3 regions of the Streptomyces sp. NPDC034085 genome follow, and region 3 is predicted to be linked to each of the others. Evidence: riboswitches for the same ligand, from Rfam matches in the RefSeq annotation. Region 3 holds a riboswitch; each other region holds the start of a gene.
The links. A riboswitch is a leader RNA that binds a small molecule or an ion and turns the genes downstream of it on or off. The one in region 3 is predicted to bind cyclic di-AMP.
Positions count from the first base shown of each region.

Region 1 (6,147 bases), on a different contig from region 3:
TGTCGGCGCGCATGGCGGCGACCTGCGCCGCGGTCGGCGGGTCGGTGACCTCCCCGTCCACCACCAGGTGGCGCTCGGTCATCCGGACGCAGCCCACGTCGACCGAGCGGGCGGCCCGTACGCGGTCCTCGCCGACGACGAACTCGGTCGAGCCGCCGCCGATGTCCACCACCAGGAACGGGCGTTCAAGGTGCTCGTGCGCGACGAGCTCCTTGGTGGCGCCGGTGAAGGAGAACTCCGCCTCCTGGTCGCCGGAGATCACCTCGGGCTCGACGCCGAGGACGTCGAGGACCCCCTGCACGAACTCGTCCCGGTTCTCGGCGTCGCGCGAGGCCGACGTGGCCACGAAGCGGACCCGCTCGGCCCCGAACTCCTTGATCACCCCGGCGTACTCGCGGCAGGCCGCGAAGGTGCGCTCCAGCGCCTCGGGAGCCAGCCGTCCCGTCTTGTCCACGCCCTGCCCGAGCCTGACGATCGTCATCCGGCGGTCGAGCTCGACCAGCTCCCCGGTGGCCGGGTCGCAGTCGGCGACGAGGAGGCGGATGGAGTTCGTACCGCAGTCGATGCCCGCGACCCGGGTCATGCGGACTCCTCCGCCTTCTTCTCCCCGCACGGGGTGACGCAGGGACCCTTGGCCCACCACTCGGGCAGCATGGCCAGCGCCTCGTCGCCGAACGGGTTCACCCCGGGCCCGGCGGCCAGCGAGTGGCCCACCAGGACGTGCAGGCACTTGACCCGGTCCGGCATGCCGCCGGCGCTCGGGAAGCCCTGGAGCACCTCGATGGCGTCGCGGCGCCGGATGTAGTCCTCGTGCGCCTTCCGGTACGCGGCGGCGAGCTCCGGGTCCTCGGCGAGCCGGGCCTGCATCTCCTTCATCACGCCGTTGGCCTCCAGCGTGCCGATAGCGGAGGCCGCGCGCGGGCACGTCAGGTAGTACAGCGTCGGGAACGGGGTGCCGTCGGGCAGTCGGGGTGCGGTCTCCACGACGTCCGGACGGCCGCAGGGGCAGCGGTGCGCGATGGCGCGCAGCCCGCGCGGCGGGCGGCCGAGCTGCTGCTCGAACGCCTCGATGTCCGCGTCGGTCGGCTCGGTCCGGTCGGTCTGGGGCGGGGGAGTCTGCATGCCTGGAGGAAGTCTCTTCGTTCGGTCGTACGTGATGGGTGGGTCATTCACCGGGGCGGTCGGCCTTGTCGACGCCGTCCCAGACGTTGGAGTACCAGGGGCGGTCGGAACCGTCCTGCCCGCCGCGGCGGTGCTCCGGGGCCGCGGCCCCGGGGTCGGTCATGATGTAGCCGATCTCCCCCGGGCGCAGGAAGTGCAGGTGCTTGCGCGCCTGCTGCTCCGCGTAGGCGGGGTCCTGCCAGCGGGCCTTCTCGTCGCGGAGCTGTTCGAGGCGCTTGCGCGCGGTGTCCGCGGCCCGCTGCTGGTCCGCGATCTCCGAGCGCTGGGAGACGTACTGGCGCATCGGGTACGCGAGGGCGACGACCAGCGTACAGAGGACGAGCACCAGCAGCGCCGCCCGGCCGGTGAGCCGGCTGCGCCGGATGTGCCGGCGGGACTGCGAGCGGTAGACGTGCGCCGCGGTCCGCTCGCCGAGCTGCTTGAGCCGGGTCGCGGTCGAGAAGGTGGAGAACCGATCCCGGTTCCCGGCCATGGCCCCGCCTCCCCTGTGCGCGCACTACGCAATACGTCCCCGCACACGGTACGGGACCGAGTGCGGGGACGTACGGACGCCAAGCCAGGGGTGTCCCCCTAAGAGGGTGTCAGCCCTTGAAGCGCGGGAAGGCGGAGCGGCCCGCGTACACGGCGGCGTCGTCGAGGATCTCCTCGATGCGCAGCAGCTGGTTGTACTTGGCGACGCGGTCCGAGCGGGCCGGGGCGCCGGTCTTGATCTGACCGCAGTTCACGGCGACGGCGAGGTCGGCGATGGTGACGTCCTCGGTCTCGCCGGAGCGGTGCGACATCATGCACTTGAAGCCGTTGCGCTGGGCCATCTCGACGGCGTCGAGGGTCTCGGTCAGCGAACCGATCTGGTTCACCTTCACGAGCAGGGCGTTCGCGGAGCCCTCCTCGATGCCGCGGGCCAGGCGCTCGGGGTTGGTGACGAAGAGGTCGTCGCCGACGATCTGGACCTTGGAGCCCAGGCGGTCGGTGATGGTCTTCCAGCCGGCCCAGTCGTCCTCGAACAGCGGGTCCTCGATGGAGACCAGCGGGTACGCCTCGACGAGCTCGGCGTAGTAGTCGGTCATCTCGGCGGCCGAGCGGGACTGGCCCTCGAACTCGTACTTGCCGTCCTTGTAGAACTCGGACGCGGCGACGTCGAGCGCGAGCGCGATGTCCTTGCCCGGGGTGTAACCGGCCTGCTTGATGGCCTCGATGATGAGGTCGAGCGCGGCGCGGTTGGACTCCAGGTTCGGGGCGAAGCCGCCCTCGTCGCCCAGACCGGTGGACAGGCCCTTGGTGTGCAGGACCTTCTTGAGGGTGTGGTAGACCTCGGCGCCCCAGCGCAGCGCCTCGGAGAAGGACTCCGCGCCGATCGGGGCGATCATGAACTCCTGGATGTCGACGTTGGAGTCGGCGTGCGACCCACCGTTGAGGATGTTCATCATCGGAACGGGCAGCAGGTGCGCGTTCGGGCCGCCGAGGTAGCGGAACAGCGGCAGGTCCGAGGCCTCCGACGCGGCGTGCGCGACGGCCAGGGACACGCCGAGGATGGCGTTGGCGCCGAGGGAGCCCTTGTTGTCGGTGGCGTCCAGGTCGAACATGGCCTGGTCGATCAGGCGCTGCTCGGTGGCGTCGTAGCCGACGAGCTCCGGGCCGATCTGCTCGATGACGGCGAGGACGGCCTTCTCGACACCCTTGCCGAAGTAACGGCTGGGGTCGCCGTCACGGAGCTCGATGGCCTCGAAGGCACCGGTGGAGGCGCCGGACGGAACGGCAGCACGGCCGGTGCTGCCGTCGTCGAGGCCCACCTCGACCTCGACCGTGGGGTTGCCTCGGGAGTCCAGGATTTCCCGGGCTACGACGACGTCGATGGACGGCACGAGCATCTCCTTCTGGGATGTGACGCTGGGTGTGCGGTGGCGGTGGACCGTGGGACGGCCCTTGCCGACTAGAGCCTAACCGGCTCGGGGCAGTGGGCTGCCCGACCGCCCGGGTCCTGGGACGAAAAAGGTGCCGAATACCCGCCTTCCGGGACATACGGCCCTTGGTTCCTGACGCTCCGGGGGCCGTGACGGCCCGGCAGGAGGCGGGGCGCGCACGACATGCCGCCGCCCGGCGCGCGGGGTACGCGCGCCGGGCGGCGGGGGTGGTGCGAGGTGTTACGCCGGGATTCAGGCGAGCTTCAGCTTCTGGCCCGGGAAGATCAGGTCGGCGTCGGGGACGGTGTCCTTGTTCAGCTCGAAGAGCTTCTCCCAGCCGCCCTTGACGCCGTTGGCCTGGGCGATGGTGCCCAGGGTGTCGCCCTCCTGGACCACGTACGAACCGTTGCCGGTCTGCGGGGTCTGGGACTTCGGGGCGGACGGCTTGGTCACCGGGGAGGTGCCCTTGGTGCCCTTGGTCTCGAGGTCCGGGGTGGCCGGCTTCGCGGGCTTGGCCGGGGCCGGCTTGGCCGGAGCGGGCTTGGCGGGGGCCGGCTTGGCCGGGGCGGGCTTGGCCGGGGCCGGCTTGGAGGCCGAGCCGCCGCCGCTGTACGAGGAGTTGGACAGGCCGACGCCGCAGTGCGGCCAGGCGCCCTTGCCCTGGCCCTTGAGGACCTTCTCGGCGATCGCTATCTGCTGGGACTTGCTGGCCTGGTTGGCCTGCGCGGCGTACGCCTTGCCGCCGTACGCGGCCCACGTCGAGGACGAGAACTGCAGGCCGCCGTAGTAGCCGTTGCCGGTGTTGATGGACCAGTTGCCGCCGGACTCGCAGGCGGCGACCTTGTCCCACTCGGACGCGGTGGCGGCGCTGGCGGTGCCCGCGGCCATCAGCGGGGCCGCGACGGCGACACCGGCGACACCGGCGAGCGTGACGATGCGGACGGCCTTGGAGCCGCGGCGGTGCTTGCCCTTGCCGGAAAGCAGCATGGATTTCTCCTCACCGACGCCTTCGAGGTGAGCTGTCGGGTTCGGGCGGATGAGTTGCCCGGTCACGCGGCGCGGCGCGTGTCTTCACCCCTAGCCGGTACGCGGGCCGTCTCTCGACGGCCGTTCCCGGCGCCTACCTTGGTTCCCCCGCTCCTGCCTTCGGCGCTTGCGCGACGACTGTTCCCTCCGTCCGCCGGCAGGATTCGGCGATGCGGTCGAAGGAGCCCGCGGTGGCGAGCGGTTCAGAAGGTAGACAGGTCTCTCCCCGATGTTCAACGTGTGATTTTGGGGAGAAACCGGCCTACTTGCCTTCCACTGGAGCGCGTTTGCGCAGGTGAGAGCCGGGTTTGCGGAAGTTCCGGAACGAGACACGCCAGTTGACCGGAAGAGATGCATGTCTCATTTGCCGATAGTGGACATTCAACCCTTAAAGGGTGTCCGAACTGCCCCTATTTCTTGGTTAGATCCAGGTTCTGGCCGGGCTTGATGAGGTCCGCGTCCTGCCCGATGACCTGCTCGTTGGCCTGGTAGAGGGCATTCCAGCCGCCCTTGAGCCCGTTGGCGTCCGCGATGGCCGCGAGGCTGTCGCCCGGCTTCACCGTGTACGTGGGCTCCGCGGCGGCGGCTGACGCCGTGCCAGGGGCCGCCGGCAGCTCCAGTGCCGCCGGGCCGCGGTGCTTGCCCGAGCCGTCGCCCGCCTCGGCGCCCGGGGCGCCGGCCGGCGAGGCGCCCGGAGTGGCCGGGGCGGTGGGCGTGACGCCCGGGGTGGCGGGGGCCGTCGGGTCCGCCGGGGCGGTCGGCGTGCCCGGGGTGGCCGGGGTGCCGGGGGCGGTGGGCGTGCCGGGGGCGGTCGGGGTGCCCGGGGCGGTGGGCGTGCCCGGGGTGGCCGGCGGCGTCATGGGCGCGGAGGGCGGCGCCGTCAGGTCCGGCTCGGGCATGACGGGAAGTCCGCTGGAGGGTCCCAGCGGGTAGTCCGGCAGTCCGCTCGGGCCGGTGGACGGCGTGCCGGGCGGCGGGGTCGGGGCACCGAAGTCCGTGGAGGGCTTGCCCTTGCCGGTGACGGGCACCGAGTCGTCCGGCCGGGTCGGGGTGGGCGCGACCGGCCCGGGGTTCTTGTTGTCGCCCGGGTCCACCTCGGCCTTGGGCCCCTGCTGGGTCAGCCCGGCCGAGGCGGAGCACAGCGGCCATGCCTGGGGTCCCTGGGAGGCCAGCACCCGCTCGGCCACCGCTATCTGCTGCGAGCGGCTGGCGAGGTCCGGCCGCTCGGCGTACGCGAGTCCGCCCGCGTTCTTCCACTGCTCCAGCGTGAACTGGAGCCCTCCGTAGGCACCGCTGCCCGAGTTCGCGCTCCAGGTGCCGCCGCTCTCGCAGTCGGCGACCTTGTCCCACGTGGCGGTGTCGGCCGCGTTCGCGCCGGTGGCGGCGAGCAGCGGCAGGGCCAGCGCGGAGCCGGTGACTCCTGCGGTGACGACGATCGCGGGTACCTGGCGGGGGCGTCTGTGGCGGCCGTTCCCGGGAAGCATGAGGCTGCACCTTTCGCATAACGGCGGGGTAACGGCAGAACCTAGCCGCCTTCGAACGGATGTCACAAGTTCGGCAGTGGACTGACTCGCAGTCAGCTCGGCTTCGCTCGGCCCTCAGCCGTTTCGGGGTGTGAAGCGGACGGGGAGGGTGCGCAGGCCCCGCATGATGAGACCGCCGCGCCAGCGCAGGTCCGTGGGGGGAACGGCGAGTTCCAGATCCGGCAGACGCTTCAGCAAAGTCCCGAGCGCCGTCTGTCCTTCGAGCCGGGCGAGCGGAGCGCCGAGGCAGTAGTGGATCCCGTGGCCGTATCCGAGGTGCTGATTGTCACTCCGGGAGAGGTCCAGGGTGTCCGGTTCGGCGAACCGCTCCGGGTCGCGGTCGGCCGCCGCGAGGACCACGAGCACGGGGTCCCCGACGGCGATCGCCTGACCGCCGAGGGTCAGCGGCCGGGTGGCGTACCGCCAGGTGGCGAGCTCCACGGGGCCGTCGTAGCGCAGCAGTTCCTCGACGCCGGTCTCCAGCAGGCCGCTCTCCCCGGCCGCGAGGGAGGCCT
Region 1 is NZ_JBVISL010000016.1:24,927-31,073, reverse strand. Features, by position in the region: gene ACZ501_RS33345 (Ppx/GppA phosphatase family protein) at 1-583, opposite strand, end outside; gene ACZ501_RS33340 (DUF501 domain-containing protein) at 580-1,122, opposite strand; gene ACZ501_RS33335 (FtsB family cell division protein) at 1,166-1,654, opposite strand; gene eno (phosphopyruvate hydratase) at 1,764-3,050, opposite strand; gene ACZ501_RS33325 (transglycosylase family protein) at 3,336-4,070, opposite strand; cyclic di-AMP (ydaO/yuaA leader) riboswitch at 4,073-4,245, opposite strand; gene ACZ501_RS33320 (transglycosylase family protein) at 4,520-5,593, opposite strand; gene ACZ501_RS33315 (cytochrome P450 family protein) at 5,708-6,147, opposite strand, start outside.
Region 1: it holds a riboswitch for cyclic di-AMP, as region 3 does, so the genes downstream of both, ACZ501_RS33325 (transglycosylase family protein) here and ACZ501_RS25020 (M23 family metallopeptidase) in region 3, are expected to answer to the same signal.

Region 2 (6,147 bases), on a different contig from region 3:
CAGGAGGTCGCCCTCCATGCCGGGGGCGCGGGCTTCGTTGACGGCGTAGAGGTGCCCGCGGAAGCCGCCGTCGCGCAGGTTGCGCAGGGCGGTGGCGCCCACACCGGCCCCCGAGCGGCTGGCGCCGATCACGGCGACGGAGCCGGGGGCGAGGAGGCGCTGCACGGAGCGGGCCTCGGCCCGCTGTTCGCGGGCGCGCTGGACGGCGAGGGACTCGGCGGTGGGTTCCAGGTCGAGGGTGAGGTGGACGGAGCCGTCCTCGAAGCTGCGCTTCTGCTGGTAGCCCACGTCGGTGAACACCTTGATCATCTTGGTGTTGGCGGGCAGCACTTCGGCCGCGAACCGGCGGATGCCGCGCTCCCGGGCCACCGCGCCGATGTGTTCGAGGAGGGCGGAGGCGACCCCGCGGCCCTGGTGGGCGTCCTGGACGAGGAAGGCCACCTCGGCCTCGTCGGCGGGGGCGGAGGCGGGCCGCCCGTCCGGGCCGATGCGGTCGAAGCGGACGGTGCCGATGAACTCGCCGCCGATGGTGGCGGCGAGGCCGACCCGGTCCACGTAGTCGTGGTGCGTGAAGCGGCGGACGTCGCGGTCCGAGAGGCGGGGGTAGGGGGCGAAGAAGCGGTAGTACTTCGACTCGTCCGAGACCTGCTCGTAGAAGCTGACCAGCCGGCCCGCGTCCTCGGTGGTGATGGGGCGGATGCGGGCGGTGCCGCCGTCGCGCAGCACGACGTCCGCTTCCCAGTGGGCCGGGTACGAGGGGTCCGACGCGGTGGTCATGGGGTCACCTTAAGGGGCGATCCGGCCGGGTGGACGGGTGCGGCGGGCGGCCCCTCCGACCTACGCGCGGCGAATGCGGCGGGCCGGGGCAAACCAGTGCAAGCTGGGGAGGGCCGAACGGCGGTGGATGCGGGCCGAAGGCCGGTGCGAGCATTCCGGACGGCGTGAGAGACTGGTCTAGACAACCGTTGAACCTGAAGGGCATCACCATGGCAGAGCGCCGCGTCAACGTCGGCTGGGCCGAGGGCCTGCACGCTCGTCCCGCCTCGATCTTCGTCCGCGCGACGACCGCTTCCGGCGTCCCGGTGACCATCGCGAAGGCGGGCGGCGACCCCGTCAACGCCGCTTCGATGCTGGCTGTCCTGGGTCTGGGCGCCCAGGGCGGCGAGGAGATCGTCCTGGCCTCCGACGCCGAGGGCGCCGAGGTCGCGCTCGACCGCCTCGCGAAGCTGGTCGCCGAGGGTCTCGAGGAACTCCCCGAGACCGTCTGACCCTTCGGGTCCGGTAGGCCCTCGCCGCCCCGCGCGGTACGACGGAAGCCGCAGCCCCCGCCACCACGGGGACTGCGGCTTCCGCGTTTTCCGGCCGCACGGCGGCTGGAATTCCAGGGCCTTTCCCGCCCTTCCGGGTCGTCCCGGAATTGCGCGCGGCGAATTCGGGCCACGGCGGCGGTCAAGAGGGCAGAGAATTCGCCTGCGGCCGGAACCGGGCGGATATCGCTCCGTTGTATACGGAGTGTGTTAATGCGGAGCGCTCGCCGTGTTTACGGCAGGTTGCGGATTCCTCACCCTCGGGCGGTGCGCCTGCGCCGCCCGCTGCGCGTGCAGCGCGGTCAGGGCCCGGGCCCGCTCCGCGTCGCCGCGCGCGACGGCGTCCACGATCGCCCCGTGCTCGGCCCAGCACTCCACGGGCTGCACCGGCGCCCCGACCGCGAACATCCAGGCGATCTTGTGACGCGTCTGGGTCAGCAGGGCGATCAGCCCCGGGCTGCCCGAGGCCTGGGCCAGGGTCTCGTGGAACCAGCCGCCCAGGGCCCGCAGATCCTCCCCCTGCCCCCGCCTGGCCCCTTCCCGTCCCAGCCTGACCAGTCCGCGCAGCACCTTCAGGTGGCCGTCCGTGCGGCGCCGGGCGGCGCGCGAGGCGGCGAGCGGCTCCAGCAGCACGCGCAGCTCCAGGAGGTCGGCGGCCTCCTGCTCGGTCGGCTCGGCGACGCAGGCGCCCGCGTGCCGGCGGGTGGTGACGAAGCCCTCGGACTCCAGGGTGCGCAGCGCCTCGCGGACCGGGACGCGGGAAACCCCGTAGCGGCGGGCGAGCACCTCCTCGGTCAGCCGGCTGCCCGGCCCGAAGAATCCGGAGACAATATCGTCGCGGATCGCTGTGCACACCGCGTGCGCCGGAATACGCAAGGCCGGACCTCCGCTGGTTTCGTTTTTCGGTTTATCGTGGCCGTGCTGCGACTCTATTGCACCACACGGCAATTCCCGAAGAGGGCCTGCAATCCGGACGGCGGCACGACGAAGAAGGCCCCGGCTCGGTGAGCCGGGGCCTTCTTCGGTGGAGCGTGCTGCGGGTCAGATCCCGACGCCGTGGTTGCGCAGGTACGTCAGCGGGTTGATGTCCGTGCCGTACGTGGCGCCGGTGCGGGCCTCGAAGTGCAGGTGCGGGCCGCTGGAGTTGCCCGTGGAGCCCGACAGGCCGATCTGCTGGCCGGGGGTGACCGTCTCGCCGGCGGAGACGCTCAGCGAGAGCAGGTGGCCGTACTGGGTGTAGGTGCCGTCGTTGTGGCGGATCACGACGTTGTTGCCGTAGGCGCCGCCCCAGCCGGCCTCGACGACGGTGCCCGCGCCCACCGCGTGGACGATGCTGCCCTCGTCGGCGTGGAAGTCGATGCCCGTGTGGCTGCCGGAGGACCACATGCCGCCGCCCGCGCCGTACTGGGTGCTGACGTAGGAGCCGTCGACGGGGGCCACGAAGGTGTTGAGGCGCTTGCGGGCCTCCTCGCGGGCGGCCTTCTCGGCGGCCTCGCGCTCGGCCTTCTCCTTGGCCTCGGCGGCGCGCTTGGCCTCGGCGGCACGCGTCTTCGCCTCGGCCTCGGCCTGGGCCTGGGCGGCGACGGCCTCGGCGGCGCGCTGCTGGGACTCGGCCTGGACCTCGATGTCGTCCTGCAGGCCGTCGGCGACGACGACCGCGTTCTGGCCGGTGTCCTCCATGGACGGGGCGTTGTGGTGGTCCGCCGCGAAGGCCGGAGCGGCCAGGGTGCCGACCACGCCCGTGGTGGCGAGGGCGGCGATGCCGGCGTAGCCGGCGGTCTTGCGGCTCAGACGGCTGGAACCACGGTGCTTACCAGAACCGGCGGCACGACTGCCAAACGCCATGAAGGGGGTGATCCTTTCCTTCCCTCTCGCCTACCGGGTTAGCTGACGGGTTCGGAGCAGGAAGGTCTCCTACGGGCCTCCTCTTGCGAGGGGGTCCGATTCACCCCAGGGACTCATGTGGGTCCCCGGCTCCCCAGGCTCGCGCCTGACGGGGACTCGGCGATCGCTGTCCGGTGCCGCGGGGGTGCGGCGGGTTCAACTGACGAACAGCACGGCCGACGCTAGGCGGATCATCAGTCAATCGCCAAACACACGCGCGCTTTTGTTGCGTACGCCACACCGCATACGAGCAACGACGCCACTAAACGGACAAAGGGGGCTCCGGTGGATGTTCCACCGGAGCCCCCCGGAAACGGACTCGTCACCGGTCCGTCTCGGGTCCCTCGACGTGCAGTTGGGGACGGTCGCGCCGCCCGGCCGGGGACGGTCGCGCCGCTCAGTTGGAGACGACGGTGACCTCACCGATCCCGAGGGCCAGGACGGGCTCCTCGATCTGCGCCGCGTCACCCACCAGGATCGTGACCAGGCGGTCCACCGGGAAGGCGTTCACGACCGCCGAAGTGGCCTCGGCGGTACCGGTTTCGGCCAGCCGCGCGTACAGCCGCGCCTGGTAGTCGTCCGGCAGCTCCTGCTCCACCTGGTCGGCGAGCGTCCCGGCGACCGAGGCGGCCGTCTCGAACTTCAGCGGAGCCACACCCACCAGGTTCTGCACCGCCACGTCCCGCTCGGCGTCGGTCAGTCCGCCCTCCGCGAGGGTCCGCAGCACCTGCCACAGGTCCTGCAGCGCCGGACCGGTGTTGGGGGTGTCCACCGAACCGCTGATGGCGAGCATCGAGGCGCCCTTGCCGTCGGCGGTCGAGCGCAGCACCTGCCCGAAGGCCCGCACGCCGTAGGTGTAGCCCTTCTCCTCGCGCAGCACCTTGTCCAGGCGGGAGGTGAGGGTGCCGCCGAGGCAGTACGTGCCGAGCACCTGCGGGGCCCAGACAATGTCGTGCCGGTCCGGCCCGATCCGGCCGATCAGCAGCTGCGTCTGGACGGCGCCCGGCCGGTCCACGATGACCACGCGGCCCGTGTCGTCGGCCGTCACCGGCTGCACGGGGCGGGGCGCGGCGGTGTTGCCGGTCCAGGTGCCCAGGGTGTCCGCCAGCAGGGCGTCCAGGTCGGTGCCGGTCAGGTCGCCGACGACCACCACGGTGGCGGTGGAGGGGCGTACGTGGGCCTCGTAGAAGGCGCGTACGGCGGCGGAGTCGATCCGCGCGACCGTCTCCTCGGTGCCCTGGCGCGGGCGGGACATCCGCAGCGACGCCGGGAACAGCTCCTTGGAGAGCTCCTTGGCGGCGCGGCGCTGGGGGTTGGCCAGCTCGTGCGGGATCTCGTCGAGCCGGTTGCGCACCAGGCGGTCGACCTCGCTGTCGGCGAAGGCGGGGGCGCTCAGCGCCTCGGCGAGCAGTCCGAGCGCCTTGGGCAGGCGGGAGGCCGGGACCTCCAGGGAGACCCGCAGGCCCGGGTGGTCCGCGTGGGCGTCCAGCGTGGCGCCGCAGCGCTCCAGCTCCGCGGCGAACTCCTCGGCGGAGTGCTTGTCGGTGCCCTCCGACAGGGCGCGGGCCATGATCGTGGCGACCCCGTCGAGGCCCTCGGGCTCGGCGTCCAGCGGTGCCGCGAGGTTGACCTCGACCGCCACCACCTGCTGGCCGGGGCGGTGGCAGCGCAGCAGGGTCAGGCCGTTGGGGAGCGTGGAGCGCTCGGGGGCCGGGAAGGCCCACGGCTTCGCCTCGCCGGCCTGCGGCCGCGGGTGGAAGGTCATCGTGACGGCTGCGGTGTCGCTCACTGCTCCGCCCCCTCGTTCTCGTCGTGCTGCTCGGTCTCGTGGGCCTCGGCGCCGGCCAGCGGCTCGTAGACCAGTACCGCGCGGTTGTCGGGGCGCAGCCGGGCCGCGGCCACGGCCTGCACCTCCTCGGCGGTGACGTCCAGCACCCGCTGGACGGCGGTCAGCGCGAGCTGCGGGTCGCCGAACAGGACCGCGAAGCGGCACAGTTCGTCGGCGCGGCCGGCCACCGTGCTCAGCCGGTCCAGCCATTCGCGCTCCAGCTGTGCCTGGGCGCGCTCCATCTCCTCCGCCGTCGGGCCCTCGGCGGCGAACCGGGCGAGCTCCTCGTCGACGGCCGCCTCGATGGCGGGCACCTCGACGCCGCTGGAGGTCTTGACGTCCAGCCAGCCCAGCGAGGGCGCGCCGGCCAGGCGCAGCATGCCGAAACCGGCCGCCACGGCCGTCTGGTCGCGGCGTACCAGGCGGTTGTGCAGCCGGGAGGACTCGCCGCCGCCCAGCACGGTCAGCGCCACGTCGGCGGCGTCGCACTCGCGGGTGCCGTCGTGCGGCAGCCGGTAGGCGGCCATCAGCGCGCGGGCCGGGACCTCCTCGACGATCTCCTCGCGCAGCTGCCCGCCCATGGTGTCGGGGAGCGTGCCGTCGCGGGGCGGCTGCTTGCCGTCGTGCGCCGGGATGGTGCCGAAGTACTTCTCGATCCAGGCGAGGGTCCGCTCGGGGTCGATGTCGCCCACGACCGACAGCACGGCGTTGTTGGGCGCGTAGTACGTACGGAAGAAGTGGCGCGCGTCCTCCAGGGAGGCGGCGTCCAGGTCGGCCATCGAGCCGATCGGGGTGTGGTGGTACGGGTGGCCCTCGGGGTAGGCGAGGGCGGTCAGCCGCTCGAAGGCGGTGCCGTACGGGACGTTGTCGTAGCGCTGGCGGCGCTCGTTCTTGACCACGTCGCGCTGGTTCTCCATGGACTCGTCGTCCAGGGCGGCCAGCAGCGAGCCCATGCGGTCCGCCTCCAGCCACAGGGCGAGTTCCAGCTGGTGCGCCGGCATCGTCTCGAAGTAGTTGGTGCGCTCGAAGCTGGTGGTGCCGTTCAGCGAGCCTCCGGCCCCCTGGACGAGCTCGAAGTGGCCGTTGCCCGGTACGCTCGCCGAACCCTGGAACATCAGGTGCTCGAAG
Region 2 is NZ_JBVISL010000007.1:268,694-274,840, forward strand. Features, by position in the region: gene ACZ501_RS24450 (bifunctional acetate--CoA ligase family protein/GNAT family N-acetyltransferase) at 1-777, opposite strand, end outside; gene ACZ501_RS24455 (HPr family phosphocarrier protein) at 987-1,268, shown strand; gene ACZ501_RS24460 (GntR family transcriptional regulator) at 1,518-2,183, opposite strand; gene ACZ501_RS24465 (M23 family metallopeptidase) at 2,349-3,152, opposite strand; cyclic di-AMP (ydaO/yuaA leader) riboswitch at 3,165-3,324, opposite strand; gene ACZ501_RS24470 (M16 family metallopeptidase) at 3,589-4,956, opposite strand; gene ACZ501_RS24475 (M16 family metallopeptidase) at 4,977-6,147, opposite strand, start outside.
Region 2: it holds a riboswitch for cyclic di-AMP, as region 3 does, so the genes downstream of both, ACZ501_RS24465 (M23 family metallopeptidase) here and ACZ501_RS25020 (M23 family metallopeptidase) in region 3, are expected to answer to the same signal.

Region 3 (6,147 bases):
TACGGGGTGGAATATCTGCCTTCCGTGTCCTGCGCGCCCTACTGCCCGCGTTCCACGAATGGCACCGTTCGTTACTGCTCCCCAGGAGGTGAACCAGATGGCCATGCCGTTGCGACAGTCCATCAGGGTCGGGACCTATCTTCTCGAACAGAAGCTCCGCAAGCGTGAGAAGTTCCCGCTGATCGTCGAGCTGGAACCGCTCTACGCCTGCAACCTCGCCTGCGAGGGCTGCGGGAAGATCCAGCACCCGGCCGGGGTGCTCAAGCAGCGCATGCCCGTCGCCCAGGCGGTCGGCGCCGTGCTGGAGTCCGGCGCGCCGATGGTCTCCATCGCGGGTGGCGAACCCCTGATGCACCCGCAGATCCACGAGATCGTGCGCCAGCTGGTGGCGAAGCGGAAATACGTCTTCCTCTGCACCAACGCCCTGCTGCTCCGCAAGAAGATCGAGAAATTCACCCCTTCCCCCTACTTCGCCTTCGCCGTCCACATCGACGGACTGCGCGAACGCCACGACGAATCGGTGGCCAAGGAGGGCGTCTTCGATGAGGCGGTCGCGGCCATCAAGGAGGCCAAGCGCCGCGGATTCCGGGTGACCACCAACTCCACCTTCTTCAACACGGACACCCCGCAGACGATCATCGAAGTACTGAACTACCTCAATGACGACCTCCAGGTCGACGAGATGATGATCTCGCCCGCCTATGCCTACGAAAAGGCACCCGACCAGGAGCACTTCCTGGGCGTCGAGCAGACCCGGGAACTCTTCAAGAAGGCCTTCGCGGGCGGCAACCGGCGGCGCTGGCGGCTCAACCACTCGCCGCTCTTCCTGGACTTCCTCGAAGGCAAGGCCGATTTCCCCTGCACCGCCTGGGCCATTCCCAATTACTCGCTCTTCGGCTGGCAGCGCCCCTGCTACCTGATGAGCGACGGCTACGTGCCCACGTACCGGGAGCTGATCGAGGACACCGACTGGAGCAAGTACGGCCGCGGGAAGGACCCGCGCTGCGCGAACTGCATGGCGCACTGCGGCTACGAGCCCACCGCCGTCCTCGCCACCATGGGGTCGCTGAAGGAGTCGCTGCGCGCGGCCCGCGAGACCCTGGGCGGGAACCGGGACACGTCCGCATGACCCCCGCACAGGGCGGGCCGGGCGGCTTCGACCTCGCCGCGCTGCTGGCCGAGCGCGGCGGGGAGCGCTACGAGCTGCACGCCCGCCACCTCAACCACCAGCTGCCCCGCATGCTGCACACCATCGGCTTCGACAAGGTCTACGAGCGGGCCGAGGGCGCCCACTTCTGGGACGCCGAGGGCAACGACTACCTCGACATGCTCGCCGGGTTCGGGGTGATGGGCCTGGGCCGGCACCACCCCGTCGTACGCCGGGCCCTGCACGACGTCCTGGACGCCCAGCTCGCCGACCTGACCCGCTTCGACTGCCAGCCGCTGCCCGGGCTGCTGGCCGAGAAGCTGCTGTCGTACAGCCCCCACCTCGACCGGGTCTTCTTCGGCAACAGCGGCACCGAGGCCGTGGAGACCGCCCTGAAGTTCGCCCGGTACGCCACCGGGCGGCCCAGGGTCCTCTACTGCGACCACGCCTTCCACGGGCTGACCACGGGCTCGCTGTCGGTCAACGGCGAAGGCGGCTTCCGCGACGGCTTCGCCCCGCTGCTCCCCGACACGAAGATCGCGCTCGGGGACCTGGCCGCGCTCGAGCGCGAGCTCGCGCGCGGGGACGTGGCCGCCTTCGTGGTCGAACCGGTCCAGGGCAAGGGCGTGCATGCCGCCCCGCCCGGCTTCCTGCGCGCCGCGCAGGAGCTGCTGCACCGGCACAAGGCGCTCCTGATCGCCGACGAGGTGCAGACGGGCCTCGGACGTACCGGGGACTTCTACGCGTACCAGCACGAGCCGGGCGTGGAGCCGGACCTGGTGTGCGTGGCCAAGGCCCTCTCCGGCGGCTACGTGCCCGTCGGCGCGACCCTGGGCAAGGACTGGATCTTCCAGAAGGTGTACTCGTCCATGGACCGGGTGCTGGTGCACTCCGCCAGCTTCGGCTCCAACGCGCAGGCGATGGCGGCCGGGCTGGCGGTGCTCTCCGTCATGGACGACGAGCAGCTGGTCGCCAACGCCCGGGCGATGGGCGACCTGCTGCGCGGGCGGCTCGCGGCGCTCGTGGACGAGTACGAGCTGCTGCACGAGGTGCGCGGGCGCGGGCTGATGATCGGCATCGAGTTCGGCAAGCCCTCCTCGCTCGGCCTGCGCAGCCGCTGGGCGGTGCTCCAGGCGGCCCGCAAGGGGCTGTTCGCCCAGATGGTCGTGGTGCCGCTGCTGCGCAAACACCGGATCCTCACCCAGGTCTCCGGGGACCACCTGGAGGTCATCAAGCTCATCCCGCCGCTCGTCGTGGACGAGGCGGACGTGGAGCGTTTCGTCGGGGCCTTCCGGGAGGTCATGGACGAGGCGCACGGCGGGGGCGGGCTCATGTGGGACTTCGGCAGGACGCTGGTGAAGCAGGCGGTCGGCAACCGCTGAGCCGACGACCGCCGGGCCGGCTGTCCGGCGGCCGGCGGGGGCGTATCCGGTCCCCGCCGGCCCTCTTTCCGGCGGGTCAGTCCAGGAGCCGGTCCCGCAGCAGGCCGAGGGAGGCGGGGGCGAGCCCGAGCCCCTCCGCGAGGTAGCGGTCCGCCCCGCCCCACAGCTCGTCGATGGTCGCGAAGGCCGCAAGCAGGTACTCCGCGCGGGCGTCGAACAGCGGGGCCAGCAGCTCCGTCACCTCGGGGGCGCGGGCCTCGGGCGTGTCGGTGCCGCGGCGCACCCGGTAGCGGTTGTGCGGGGCGTTCGACTCCAGGTAGTCCGCCACGATGGCCTCGCGCTCCACGCCCAGCGCGAGCAGCGTCACCGCGATCGACAGCCCCGCCCGGTCCTTGCCCGCCGCGCAGTGCATCAGCGCCGGGACGCTGTCCTCGGCCAGGGCGTGCAGGACGCGGCCGTGCTCGGCGGTGCGGGTGCGGATGATCGTGCGGTACGACTCCGCCATGCGGGCGGCCCCCCTGCCCCCGCCCAGCAGGCCGCGGAGCTGTTCGAGGTCGCCTTCGCGGACCATCGTCCAGAACTCCCGGCCGTCGGCGGGGTCCGTCAGCGGGATGTTCACGTTCAGCACGCCCGGCAGTTCGACGTCCGGGCCCTCCAGAGCCTGGTCGACCGCGTTGCGGAAGTCGAAGACGGTGTGCAGGCCCAGCGACGCGAGGAACTCTGTATCGGTTTCGGTGGCATGCGCGAGATGTCCGCTTCGAAACAGTCGTCCCGGCCTGACCCTTCGTCCGTCCGCGGTCGGCAGCCCGCCCACGTCACGGAAGTTGCGCACTCCGGTCAGCTGCGCACCGGGCTCGGGGGCGGCCGGAAGGGGCTGGGGTATCTGCTGGGTCACGTGTACTCCTCCGCGTGGTCCTGGGGTGTCCGAATTGGTCCGGTTGGGAGCAACTTGCCATAGGTGGAGGCGAGATCGGGCCATGCCCCGTGAGCCAGATCATACGGTGACCGTGCGTGCCTGATCACGGGAATCGAATTCCCTCGTGGGAGCGGTTGTTGAGGGTGCGGAATGGACGCAGGGTGACCGTAATTCCATTGATCCCCCATATCTGCGATTCCGTCAGAGAATTCGTGGCTTGTTGCCCGGCGCCCGCCTCGATTACCTTCGCGATCGATCCGGGTGGACCGCCTAATCCTGCCGCCGCCCGGGGACCGCACCCGACCACCGCGCGCGGCAGGAGCGGGGGAACCAGGTAGGCCGCTGCTCCGGAGCATGTCCGGTGCAGCTCGGGGTGAAGCCGAAACCGTGCTCCGCACGTATGGCCGGACATCTCCAGTCCGAACCCGACAGCTCACCTCGCAGGCGCCGGAGAGGAATTCGCCATGCCCGCAAAGGGTAAGCACCGCCGTCCGAAGTCCAGTTCGATATCCCGCGGTTTCGCCGTGGCCGGAACCGGCGGGGCGGCCCTCGCGCTCCCGCTGATGGGTGCCGCCGGCGCCCACGCCGCCCCGGCGGCCGTGCCCGCGAAGACCGCCCCCGCGCACCACGCGCAGGCCCCCCAGGCGCTGACCGCCGCGCCCGCCGCCGCGTCCGCCGTCTACACGGTGGTGCCGGGCGACTACCTCTCGAAGATCGCCGCCGAGCGCCACCTGGACGGCGGCTGGGAGAGGCTGTACGCCGACAACCGCGAGGCCGTCGGCGAGGACCCCTCCCTCATCCACCCCGGCCTGAAGCTCACCCTCGGCGGCGTCGGCCAGGCCCAGGCTCCCGCCCCGAAGGCTCCTGCGGCCCCGGCCGAGGAATCCTCGAGCGATGCTCCGGCCGCCTCCGAGGACACGGCCGACGCGGCCCCGGCCGCGAAGGGCTCCGGCGGGGCGTCCGCCAAGGGCTCCGGCGGCAAGGCCGGCCGGACGTACGGCAGCCCGGCCGCCCAGGGCTCCGGCGCCGCGGCAAAGAGCGAGAAGGCCCCGGCGCCCGCAGCGCCCGCCACCTCCTCCGGGTTCACCGCCCCCGTCGGCGGCGGCATCTCCACGCAGTACCGGGCGAGCGGTGCCATGTGGTCCTCCGGCTACCACACCGGCGTCGACTTCATCGCGAGCACCGGCACCACGGTCAAGGCCGTCGGTGCGGGCACCGTGGTCTCCGCAGGCTGGGGCGGCGCCTACGGCAACGAGGTCGTCATCAGGCACGCCGACGGCAGGTACTCCCAGTACGGCCACCTCTCCTCGCTGTCCGTCTCGGCGGGCCAGAGCGTCACCGGCGGCCAGCGCATCGGCCTCTCCGGCGCGACCGGCAACGTGACCGGCCCGCACCTGCACTTCGAGATCCGTACGGGCCCGTCCTACGGCTCCGACATCGACCCGCTCGGCTACCTCCGCTCCAAGGGCGTGAGCATCTGACGGCACCCGCCGTCGGCACCGTGACGCGCGTGGGGCCGGGACCCGAGGGGGGTCCCGGCCCCACGCGTACTTATTCCTTATCCCCCGCGTGGTATAGATCACGGTCCGTCAACCCCTCATTACGTTGGCGTAGGTTGGTTGCCAAGGTGAAGGATGTCGTCCCGTGGCAGCGACGAAGACGACACTCAAGACCATCGGCTCGTACGCGGCGATCGGGGACAGCTTCACCGAGGGCGTGGGGGACCCGGGATCCGGGGATTCATATCTCGGCTGGGCGGACCGGCTCGCCGTACTCCTGGCCGATCAGCGCGAAGAACACGACTTCCGCTACGCGAATCTGGCCGTGCGGGGGAAACTTCTCGACCAGATCGTGGCCGAGCAGGTCCCGAGGGCCAGGGAACTCGCACCCGACCTCGTCACCTTCTGCGCGGGGGGCAACGACATCATCCGTCCCGGCAGCGACCCGGACGACGTGGCGGAGCGGTTCGAGGCGGCCGTGGCCGACCTCACCCGGTCCGTCGGGCTCGTGATGGTCACGACCGGTTTCGACACCCGGGGCGTGCCCGTCCTCAAACACCTGCGGGGCAAGGTCGCGACGTACAGCGCGCACGTCCGCTCCATCGCCGACCGGTACGGGTGCCCCGTCCTCGACCTGTGGTCCCTCAAGTCCGTACAGGACCGGCGGGCCTGGGACGGCGACCGGCTGCACCTCTCGCCCGAGGGGCACACCCGCGTCGCCCTGCGCGCCGCGCAGGTGCTGGGCTACGCGGTGCCGACCGACCCGGACCAGCCCTGGCCGCCGGTCCCGCCGCGCGGGTCGGTGGACGTGACCCGGGACAACATCCAGTGGGCCCGCGAACACCTCGTGCCCTGGATCGGCCGCCGGCTGCGCGGGGAGTCCTCCGGCGACCACGTCGAGGCCAAGCGCCCGGACCTGCTGCCGCTGTAGCGGGGGAGGGGCCGGCTGCGGCGGCGCCGCGCCGGCCCGCCGGCGCCCACGGCAAGGCGGACCCCGCGCTGCGGAATCATGGGGGGCCGGTGTGCGTTGGGATGGTCGTAGTCGTACGACCGTCCCACCTCATCCTGCACCTTCCCAGGAGGCGCCTTGACCGGCTCCCGACCCCTGCGTCCCCGGCTGCGCGCCCTGCGGCCCGAAGCCTTCGGCGCGGACCCCTCCGGCGCACGGCTGGAGCGGATCCTGCGCTCGCCGAACTTCGCCGA
Region 3 is NZ_JBVISL010000008.1:15,417-21,563, reverse strand. Features, by position in the region: gene ACZ501_RS25040 (phosphorylase family protein) at 1-92, shown strand, start outside; gene hpnH (adenosyl-hopene transferase HpnH) at 98-1,129, shown strand; gene ACZ501_RS25030 (aspartate aminotransferase family protein) at 1,126-2,529, shown strand; gene ACZ501_RS25025 (tyrosine-protein phosphatase) at 2,606-3,424, opposite strand; cyclic di-AMP (ydaO/yuaA leader) riboswitch at 3,740-3,905, shown strand; gene ACZ501_RS25020 (M23 family metallopeptidase) at 3,910-4,926, shown strand; gene ACZ501_RS25015 (SGNH/GDSL hydrolase family protein) at 5,090-5,875, shown strand; gene ACZ501_RS25010 (MBL fold metallo-hydrolase) at 6,032-6,147, shown strand, end outside.